Regions from separate parts of the Tepidimicrobium xylanilyticum genome, predicted to be linked through region 2. Evidence: riboswitches for the same ligand, from Rfam matches in the RefSeq annotation. Region 2 holds a riboswitch; each other region holds the start of a gene.

Region 1 (3,283 bases), on a different contig from region 2:
CTTTTCTATTAATATAAACCATTACATTGTTTAAAATATTGTAGCATATAAATGGAATTATTTCCAAATAGTTAATTATTAAAAACATAAAATTTTTATGGAAAAAAGCTAAGGTATTGCCTTAGCTTTAAGTTCTATAATATGTCTTCTTTAACCTATTTAATATATCTAATATAGGTTTAAGAAGAACTAGGACTATAATAAAATTTGAAGTTCCATGGATTAAGTCAAACAATAAACCTCTAACCCAATAAGCCCATCCATAAGCTGCACCATAGAAAAAGGATTCTACTACGGAAAAGAAAATTCCAAAAGTGTAGCCAAATATGGCTCCTATGATTGCATAACCATATTCAGATTTTACCCTCCTTTTCAATAGTTCCGTTATTATAATAAGGATGGGCCAAATTATATAATAGACAAGGAGCCAAGTAGCAAACCCATATATGAATATTTCAGTAGTTGTAAAAACTACTGATATTAGCAATACCTTTTTATAACCGAACACAATGGTATATGCAATAAATAATAGGGTAACAATTTCTATATTGGGTATGAAACTTAAGACCAATTTCCCTGCTGTAATAGTTGCACTTAAAATTCCTATAAGAGCTATATCTCTAATCTTCATGGCATTAATAGTTTTTCAATTCAAAGGTATAAGTATCTCCATCGGTTAGAGGTATTTCTCCCGGCCCCGTTGTCGCATCCTTTCCGTTAATATAAATATGGAAGTATTCTTGATTGTTGGGGTCAGCTACATATCCTAACATTCCTGTTACCATGGTACCAAAATCGTATTTTTCAAATGTTACCCCTAGTTCTTCTTCCTTTTCCTCTAATAGTTCTAATAGAAAATTATGGTCTGTATTATATTCAAATGTTTTGTCTACATCTTCATTTTTATTAATAACATGTATTGTAACTAATTTTTGACCCTCTACCCCTTTAGGGCTTAAAAATGCCTTATACCCAGCAAATAATAGTACTGTAACTATTAAAACTAATATAATTGCTATTATTTTTTTATTCATAATATTCCTCCTCACTTTTATCTATAACTCTTAGATATAAAAGGCTTATTCTCCATTCTATCTAAAAAGTTTATATAACAACTTAAAACATATAGAAAATTTGCTAATAGATTAGTAAATGAAAACAATATCTTTGGCACCTTCTCCTGTTGTTGATCTATCTTATGAAGTAATCGAACTAATTCTTTAGTTTTATATCTTAACACATTTAAGTGGCAAGAAAGATAGGAACCAACAGGCAGTGTAAAGCCTTCAACGTGAATTTTATCTTTGTAAAAATAATATATTTCATATAACCTGTCCAAATCCTTTTGTTCAACGGCCAATTTACCTCTTAAAGAACCATTAACATGTAGGCTCATCTCTGCTAACCATTCTAGAATATTACATATGTCATCTGGATATGCTCTATCTCTAGCTATAGCTAAAGATAAGCCAAAATAACTACTAATACCATCAGATAATATTTCAAAATCACAAAATAGCCCTTCTTCATCCATAAATGGATAGCAAATTTCACCCAGCTTCTTTATAATTTACACCTCCCTTAGCAAACAAAAAACCTCCCAACTTCAAGCTGAAAGGTTTGCATACTGTATCCATAGATAAGTGTTCAATATACGAAACACCCTCATCTAATCATACAACACCTCCATCCCTCGTGAAGTTGTCGTTGTACTAATATAGGCAGGTCTTCCGGCTCGGCTTGTAATAGTAGTTTGCCTTCCCAGTTTCCCAGTGGCATTGTAAACTACTAAAATACCTTACGGCGGCGGGACCGCACAGGATTTTCACCTGTTTCCCTATTAATGCTTAAAGCAACCTATATTAGGATATTAAGTTTTCATCTAGATTTATAATACTATAATTTTAAATGCTTATCAATATTATTGATTATTCGAATCCAATAATCTTAAAGCTTCTTTTACAATCCTATCTACTGTAAATCCAAATTTCTCGAATAATTTATCCCCTGGTGCAGATGCTCCAAAATCATCTATAGATAAGATTTTCCCATCACTGCCTATATATTATCCGATGCTGCTTTTACGGCCAATCTTTTGGTTACTTCTTTAGGCAGTACCTTTTCCTTATAGTTCTTTCCTTATTCTTCAAATATCTCCCAAGAAGGCATGCTTACCACTTTAGTACCAATTCCCCTATCCTTCAATCTATTAGCAGCTTCATAGCTAATGCCTTCCATCAAGCAGTCGTCTCCTGCAAGTATATAGGTATGGTGGTCTATTATTTCATGGCTTGGCCTATTAAAATGAGCTGCTAAATGGGCTTCTGCCTATAAAACCCTTATGGTATTAATGGTTAATTTATCTATATTAATGCGATCCTCCCCTTTAGTTTAATCCAATCCCATATTATATATATAACCCAAAAATCCTGTTAATAATTGCACCATTCCTCTAATATTTAAAAAATATTAAAATACTATTTACACAAAACATATGTTCTGTTATAATAGGCTTGGAGGGATTTTAATGAAACACAGGATTATATTCCATATAGATGTTAATTCTGCCTACCTTTCTTGGGAAGCAACATATAGATTGCAACATGGAGAAGTCATAGATTTAAGGGATATCCCTTCCATAGTAGGAGGTGATGAATCAAAGAGGCATGGAATAGTACTGGCTAAATCCATTCCTACTAAAAAATACGGCATTTTAACTGGAGAAAGTCTCTACTCAGCAAGACAGAAGTGCCCAAATTTAACCATAGTTCCACCTAACTATGAAATGTATATGAAGGCCAGTAATTCCATGATAGACCTATTAAAAGAGTATTCCCCTTATATTCAAAGGTATTCTATTGATGAGGTATTTATGGATTATTCTTACAATAGAGAAACAAACTTTTTAGATACTGCCTATGAAATAAAGGAAAGAATAAAAAAGGAATTGGGCTTTACAGTAAATATAGGCATAGGCCCCAATAAATTATTGGCTAAGATGGCCTCAGATTTTGAAAAACCCGATAAGGTTCATACTCTTTTCCATTATGAGATAAGAGATAAGATGTGGCCTCTGCCGATAAGTAAACTGTTTATGATAGGCCCTAGGACTAAAAAGAAATTAAACAAAAGAGGTATTTTTACCATAGGAGAATTGGCTAAACTAGACAAAGATTATATATACGCGTGGTTAAAAAAACCAGGGATACTCATATGGGAATACGCCAATGGAATGGAAAACTCTCACGTAAGAAATGGATCCCTTCCCATTAAATCTATAGGC
Region 2 (3,283 bases):
ATTATCTTGAGTTTGTCCATGACGAACTAATATTATGTCCACCTTAACACCTCCAAAAATATTATTAAAGATACTATTTCACTTAATTCTATAGTGGCTCCATATACATCTCCAGTAAAACCATCTATTTTTCTATAGGTAATTTTAGTCATCACCTGTCCTATAAGGAAGGAAAAAAATAATGGTATTATATAAATTGGTTTTACTAACAAAACTATTAGCAAATATCCAATTCCTCCAAAAAGGGCATATGTTTTGGGATTGCTTCTATGGAACATATACCCTATTCCATCTTTTCTAGCAACTTTTTTACTTGACATCAAATATGCTATTACTAAGCGGCTATTTCCATAGGATAATGCCAATATAATTGGAATATTTTTGTCTAGACTTAATATTAAAATATATTTTAGTAAAATATCCATAACTATGGAAATAACACCAAAAGTTCCTATTCGGCTATCTTTCATAATTTCAAGCACTTGTTCTTTTTTTCTATAGGATAAAAATCCATCACAAGTATCTGCTAATCCATCTAGATGAAGCCCTCCCGTTATTGCTACCATTGATAGTAAGGCAAAAAAACTAGCTGTATTTTCATTTAAGTGACTAAATATACTGTACGAAACTCCCCCTAGTCCCCCAATTATAATGCCTACTAATGGAAAGAAAAAAATGCTTTTGGATAGATTTTTATCGTTAAAGTCAACAGCCTTTTTTACGGGTATTCGGGTTAAAAATTGTATGGACAATATTAGTCCATCTATCATTTTATCTTCACCGGTATTCCACAACATACCAAATAAACCTCATGGGATAGGGCAGCTATCCTTTGGTTTATCCTTCCTTGAATATCCCTGAAAACTCTGCCTATGTGATTATCTGGTACTAGAGAATATCCTACTTCATTTGTTACCAATACTAGATTATATCTTCTCTCTTCAATAGCTTGGATTAAAGAATATAATTCATCAAATATTCTATTTTCCACTTCCTTCTGTAAATTATAGTCTATATAGTCTTTGCCATCTGTCACATCAAACATTATATTGGAGCTAAGAAGGGTTATGCAATCCAATAAGTAATTCTTCTCTTCTCCTAAGGCATCAGTTAATGAATAATAACCTTCGTAAGTTCTCCAATGGAAAGGTCGACTTTCCCTATGTAATTTGATTCTTTCTTCCATTTCCTTATCCCATATTTTAGATGTGGCTATGTAGACTACATCCTTCTTATCCCTATATAAATTTTCTGCAAAACTGCTTTTACCACTTCGGGCTCCACCTGTAACTAAAATGACCATTTTATCACCTACACTTCTCAATATCCAATTAGTTACTAGTATACCATAAACTAATTCTAGTTGAAACTATTGACTAAATAAATTATTAATATTACAATATATTATACAATTAAATAATCAAATCTTATGGTCCGTAAGGATAAAGGGAAGACGGGTGAGAAGCCCGCGCAGCCCCCGCTACTGTAAGTGAGGATGAAGCCCTAATATGCCACTATCTTTAAAGATGGGAAGGCAGGGTGGAGGATGAATCACAAGCCAGGATACCTGCCATAAGATTTTAGTGAATTAACCTTCGGAGGGAAGGTATAATCTATTTTTTGTGCCCATTTATTAAGAAAACCTACCTCCTAAGGTAGGTTTTTTGATATATACATAGGGATAGGAGGGTCTTCATGAAAAAAATCAAAAACATATTTATTCTACCATTAATATTGATTCTAGTATTTTCATTGGTAGCTTGTACAAATGAAGTTAAATTGGAATCTGAAAATGAAGTTCTTAAATCAAATCAAGAAATAGAAGTAAAATTCCCATTAACTATTACAGACTTTTTAGACAGGAAAGTAACCTTAATAAAAGAACCTAAAAGAATCGTATCCCTTGCTCCTTCTACTACTGAACTTTTATATGCATTAGGAGTAGGAGATAAAGTTGTAGGTGTCACTGAATACGATGATTATCCTCCTGAAGTTGAAAAAGTTCCAAAAGTAGGAGGTTATAAGGGAGCTAATATTGAAGCTATTATTGCACAAAATCCTGATTTAATCTTAGCTTCAAACCAATCCGGTAAAGAGGAAATAGAAACATTAGAAAACATGGGAATACCAGTTTTAGTAATGGAAGCTAAAAACATAGAAGGGATATATAAGTCCATAAAATTATTAGCAGAAATAACTGAAGCTGAAGAAAAAGGAGAAGAAATTATAAATGGAATGAAAACTGAAATTAATAAAATAAAGGAGAAGGTAGAAGGTCTTCCAACAATTGATGTATTTTACCTCGTCTTCTTGGATGGTAACTGGACTGCTGGAAAAGGCACATTTATTGATGAGCTTATAACTATTGCTGGTGGGAGAAATATTGTTGATCTAGAAGGTTGGCCTCAATACAGTATAGAAGAGCTGGTTAAGAAAAATCCTGATGTTATAATTACAGCACCACATGCTGGTAATGTGGAAGATATAATAAAAGCTGAAGGTTACAAGGATACTGATGCTGTCAAAAATGGAAATATATTTGTAGTAAGCGATGATAACATAATATCGAGGGCTTCCAGTAGGCTTGTATTAGGATTGAAAGAAATTGCTGAATTCTTACATCCGGAGGTTTTTAATTAAAGTGAAAAAGAATATTTATTTTATCATAGCTATTCTAGCACTTTTTTTTACAGTTATAATATCCATTTCTGTAGGAGCAGTTAAAATCCCCCTACAGGAAATTGTTAATGTATTTGCGAAAAGTGGAAATCAAACCAATAGAACCATAATCCTCAATTTAAGGCTTCCAAGGGTAATTGGCTCTGCAGTAGTAGGAATGGGACTTTCTGTTGTAGGCGTTTTTTTCCAAGGACTACTCAGAAATACTATGGCTGATCCTTATGTGTTAGGAATCTCATCTGGTGCAGCTTTTGGAGCTACAATTGCCATAATCTTAGGCCTTGGCCTCTTTGGCATTAGTTTTTTGGCCTTTATTTCATCATTAGCAGTTGTAATATTTGTCTATATTGTATCTAAAACTGGTCCAAAAATATCTATGCACACAATGTTGCTGGCAGGAATAGCTATTAGTGCTTTTATTTCTGCAATTATATCTCTATTAATGCTTTTAAATCACGAGGAGTTTAATAAAATTATCTTTTGGACTATGGGAGGATTTAGCCTAACTAACTGGAATAATATTGCATTTTCTGCTCCTATAATTGTCATTTGCTGCTTGATAATGTATGTGTTTTCAAGGGATTTAAATGCAATTTTAACAGGA
Region 3 (3,283 bases), on a different contig from region 2:
AACGTGGATCGATATCATACCCCTATATATATAATAATGTAGATAGAAAAAAAGAGGAGGATAGGGATGAAGATTACTATTGACCCAAAGGCCAGAGAATTTATAGAAAGGAACTGTAAGGATAAGGCAATTACCATTAAGCTAATTGTGGCTGCTAAAGGTTGATTAACATGTATAGAACCATCTGTTGAGATGGTAATACCTAAAGATGAATCTCTCTACCATAGATATGATATAGATGGGATTAGAGTATATTGTTCACCAGAGGTTAGGAAGAAAAATGACGAAATAAGGCTTAAATTGATGAGGTTTTTTTGGATTAAATACCTATATGTAGATTGAAAGAAAATGGGGCCTAGTATATTATAATATTCATAGTAATAAATATTGGAGGTTTAATATGAATGATAAAATTTGGGTTATTCTCCTGTTAGTGCTATTGATCCCATTAAAAGTTTACAGCGATTATATGGAACCAACGGAAATACATATGGAAAGAGCTATTGTTTTAGAAGTAGAGGAAGGGGAGAATATTGAAGAAATAGAAGGTTTACTAGGCCAAGTCCAATATGTAAAGCTTCAAATACTTAGTGGGAAGTTCAAAGGCCAAATATTTGAGGTGGAAAACAACCTATCCAACAATATGGCCTATGATATTGTGGTAAAAGAAGGGGATAGGGTAATAGTAGGCATTGAAGAATATGAAGAGGATTTTGTAGAAGTTTACATAACGGATTATGCTCGACAAAGCTATGTTTTCTATCTTTTAGCCTTGTTCATACTGTTAATCCTGGCCATTGGGAGAGGAAAAGGGTTGAAAGCTATATTGACTTTGGGCATTACCATATTTATAATTGTAAAGATATTGTTGCCCTTGATGTTGAAAGGAATAAATCCAATTCCTATTTCCGTTTTAGCTGCCATAGTCATTACCATAATTACCATTTTATTTATTGCAGGAATTAATACTAAGAGCATTTCTGCCATAATAGGTACTTGTAGTGGTGTGATTATTGCTGGAATTATAGCCTACTTTGTTGGCAGCCAGGTTAGGTTAACGGGCCTTAGCAGTGAAGAAGCTACCATGCTCATGTTCATCCCCCAAAGGGTGGATTTCGATTTTCGAGGCCTATTGTTTTCAGGAATCATATTAGGAGCTCTAGGTGCCATAATGGATGTAGGGATGTCTATAGCCTCATCTATAGAGGAAATACACAATGCCAATAAAAGCTTTACAAGGAAGGAATTATTTAATTCAGGCATGAATGTAGGAAGGGATATAATGGGGACTATGACCAATACATTGATATTAGCCTATACTGGCAGCTCCATACCTTTATTGCTCCTATTCATGGCCTATGAAACCTCTATGATTAAAGTCATAAATTTGGACATTATTGCAACGGAAATAGTAAGGTCCCTATCGGGCAGCATTGGATTGGTTCTAACCATTCCATTAACTGCTTTGGTTTCCACCTTCTTAATAAAAAGGGAAAATTCCAAGAAAGAAGGTTTCTAAAAAATTTACATGACTCCAATAGCCAATTGACAAATATGTTAAGCTAATACAATAAAAATATTGTTGACAGAATATATAATGAAATATAGACTATAATTAGATGGTAAAAATTGAATATAAGGTTTAGGTTCTTTTTAAGTAAAGATTAAAAGGGAATCAGGTGAAAATCCTGAACGGACCGGCCACTGTAATTGGTGAGTGACCCTTCAAACTGCCACTGAGACTTATCTTGGGAAGGCGAAGGTAAACTATGAACCATAAGTCAGGAGACCTGCCTAAACTGCAATGTAACATATACCTTCCTGGGTTTAAGGTAATGTGTATTTTTGTGTTGTTTTTATATGAACGGGCCTATAAATGCCTTAACCTATGGTGGTTAAGGCATTTTTTAATACAGCAACAATGCCGAGTATGGATTAGGAACGGAGGGGAGTTAAATGAAGAAGAGAAACGTTTTCCTGTTACTATTGTTATCTATAATAATTATTTTGGGGAACATACAGATTTTTAGGGGAATAAAAGATTATTTTTCTGAAGATGTGGTCTTTGGACAAACTAATAAGCTAGAGATTGAATATTGGATGGATACCAGTGCAGAGGAAATTAGTGAAAGCCAGAGTTCTGAGTCCATGTTAGCCAAGTTAAGAAATGAAAAAGTAGAATTCCATGATTCATCCAAAATCCATGAGGAAGAAAGGGAAAATATCAATTCGAATGCCACAGATTCCAAAGAAAGGAGATCACCTTGGGAAAAGTTATTGGAATCTAAGGAAAAGAGAAAAAAGAATGAAGCATCTATCCAAGACCTAGTCCTTGAAAAGGCCAAGGAAGATAAAATAAAGGAAGATAAAATAAATGAAGAAAAAAATAAAAAAGAAGAAGAAACAATAAATAAGTTTCAGGAGGAAATAAGGAAGCTTAGTCAAAATACAAAGAAGGGTCCTGAAGAAAATAATAAGGACCAAGAAGAGAACAAAAATGTAGAAGAAAAAGCAACAGAAGAACAGAAAAAAGCCACAAAAAAAGCTAAAAAAGAGAAGGAGAAAAAAGAAAGAGAACAAAAAGAAAAGCGTAAAAAGGAAAATATAGTAACCATGCAAATTCGCTGTGATACAGCTGTAGCTAAAGGTATGGCTGATAATCCAGAGTGGCAGGGTATAGTACCTAAAAGTGGGATAATATTAGCTAATACAGAATTTAGAATTAAAGAAGGGGATACGGTATTAGATGTATTACTCATGGCTAAAGAACAGTATAAGTTTCACGTAAGTTATAGAGGCGAAGGGGGATCCGCCTATGTAGAAGGAATTAATAATTTATATGAGTTTGATGGTGGTCGTTGGAGTGGCTGGATGTACTGTGTAAATGGCTGGTATCCAAACTATGGAGCAGGAGCATATGTGCTTAAAGGTGGAGATGTAATCGAATGGAACTATACCTGTAATCTAGGCAAAGATTTAGGACAAGAATGGATAGGTGATTAATAGTAAAGGATGGGATTTGATTGGAAGGATACATAAAATTAAAAAAAGTCCGGAAAGAGTTTATCTTAGGAAAAAACATAATTAAGGCTGTAAATGGAATAGATCTGTCCATAAAAAAGGGAGAAATGCTTAGGATAGCTGGACGTTCTGGCTCGGGCAAGTCAACACTTTTAAATTTAATGGCTGGATTGGAAAAGGTTACATCTGGTGAAATAATAATTGCTGGTGGTCATATTGAAAAAATGAATGAAAGAGAACGAATCAGATTCAGGAGGGAAAA

The links. A riboswitch is a leader RNA that binds a small molecule or an ion and turns the genes downstream of it on or off. The one in region 2 is predicted to bind cobalamin.
Region 1: it holds a riboswitch for cobalamin, as region 2 does, so the genes downstream of both, BLV68_RS05040 (ATP:cob(I)alamin adenosyltransferase) here and BLV68_RS03630 (ABC transporter substrate-binding protein) in region 2, are expected to answer to the same signal.
Region 3: it holds a riboswitch for cobalamin, as region 2 does, so the genes downstream of both, BLV68_RS15730 (DUF4430 domain-containing protein) here and BLV68_RS03630 (ABC transporter substrate-binding protein) in region 2, are expected to answer to the same signal.

The regions. Positions count from the first base shown of each region.
Region 1 is NZ_FNNG01000003.1:165,984-169,266, forward strand. It holds gene BLV68_RS05030 (hypothetical protein) at 128-631, opposite strand; gene BLV68_RS05035 (DUF4430 domain-containing protein) at 636-1,034, opposite strand; gene BLV68_RS05040 (ATP:cob(I)alamin adenosyltransferase) at 1,052-1,534, opposite strand; cobalamin riboswitch at 1,704-1,876, opposite strand; gene BLV68_RS16255 (transketolase-like TK C-terminal-containing protein) at 1,922-2,062, opposite strand; gene BLV68_RS16260 (transketolase-like TK C-terminal-containing protein) at 2,140-2,241, opposite strand; gene BLV68_RS05050 (Y-family DNA polymerase) at 2,528-3,283, shown strand, end outside.
Region 2 is NZ_FNNG01000002.1:287,665-290,947, forward strand. It holds gene BLV68_RS03615 (histidine phosphatase family protein) at 1-42, opposite strand, end outside; gene cobS (adenosylcobinamide-GDP ribazoletransferase) at 33-797, opposite strand; gene cobU (bifunctional adenosylcobinamide kinase/adenosylcobinamide-phosphate guanylyltransferase) at 767-1,303, opposite strand; cobalamin riboswitch at 1,414-1,589, shown strand; gene BLV68_RS03630 (ABC transporter substrate-binding protein) at 1,696-2,640, shown strand; gene BLV68_RS03635 (FecCD family ABC transporter permease) at 2,642-3,283, shown strand, end outside.
Region 3 is NZ_FNNG01000004.1:161,798-165,080, reverse strand. It holds gene BLV68_RS16270 (CC/Se motif family (seleno)protein) at 175-342, shown strand; gene BLV68_RS06405 (YibE/F family protein) at 401-1,519, shown strand; cobalamin riboswitch at 1,628-1,812, shown strand; gene BLV68_RS15730 (DUF4430 domain-containing protein) at 1,957-3,003, shown strand; gene BLV68_RS06390 (ABC transporter ATP-binding protein) at 3,024-3,283, shown strand, end outside.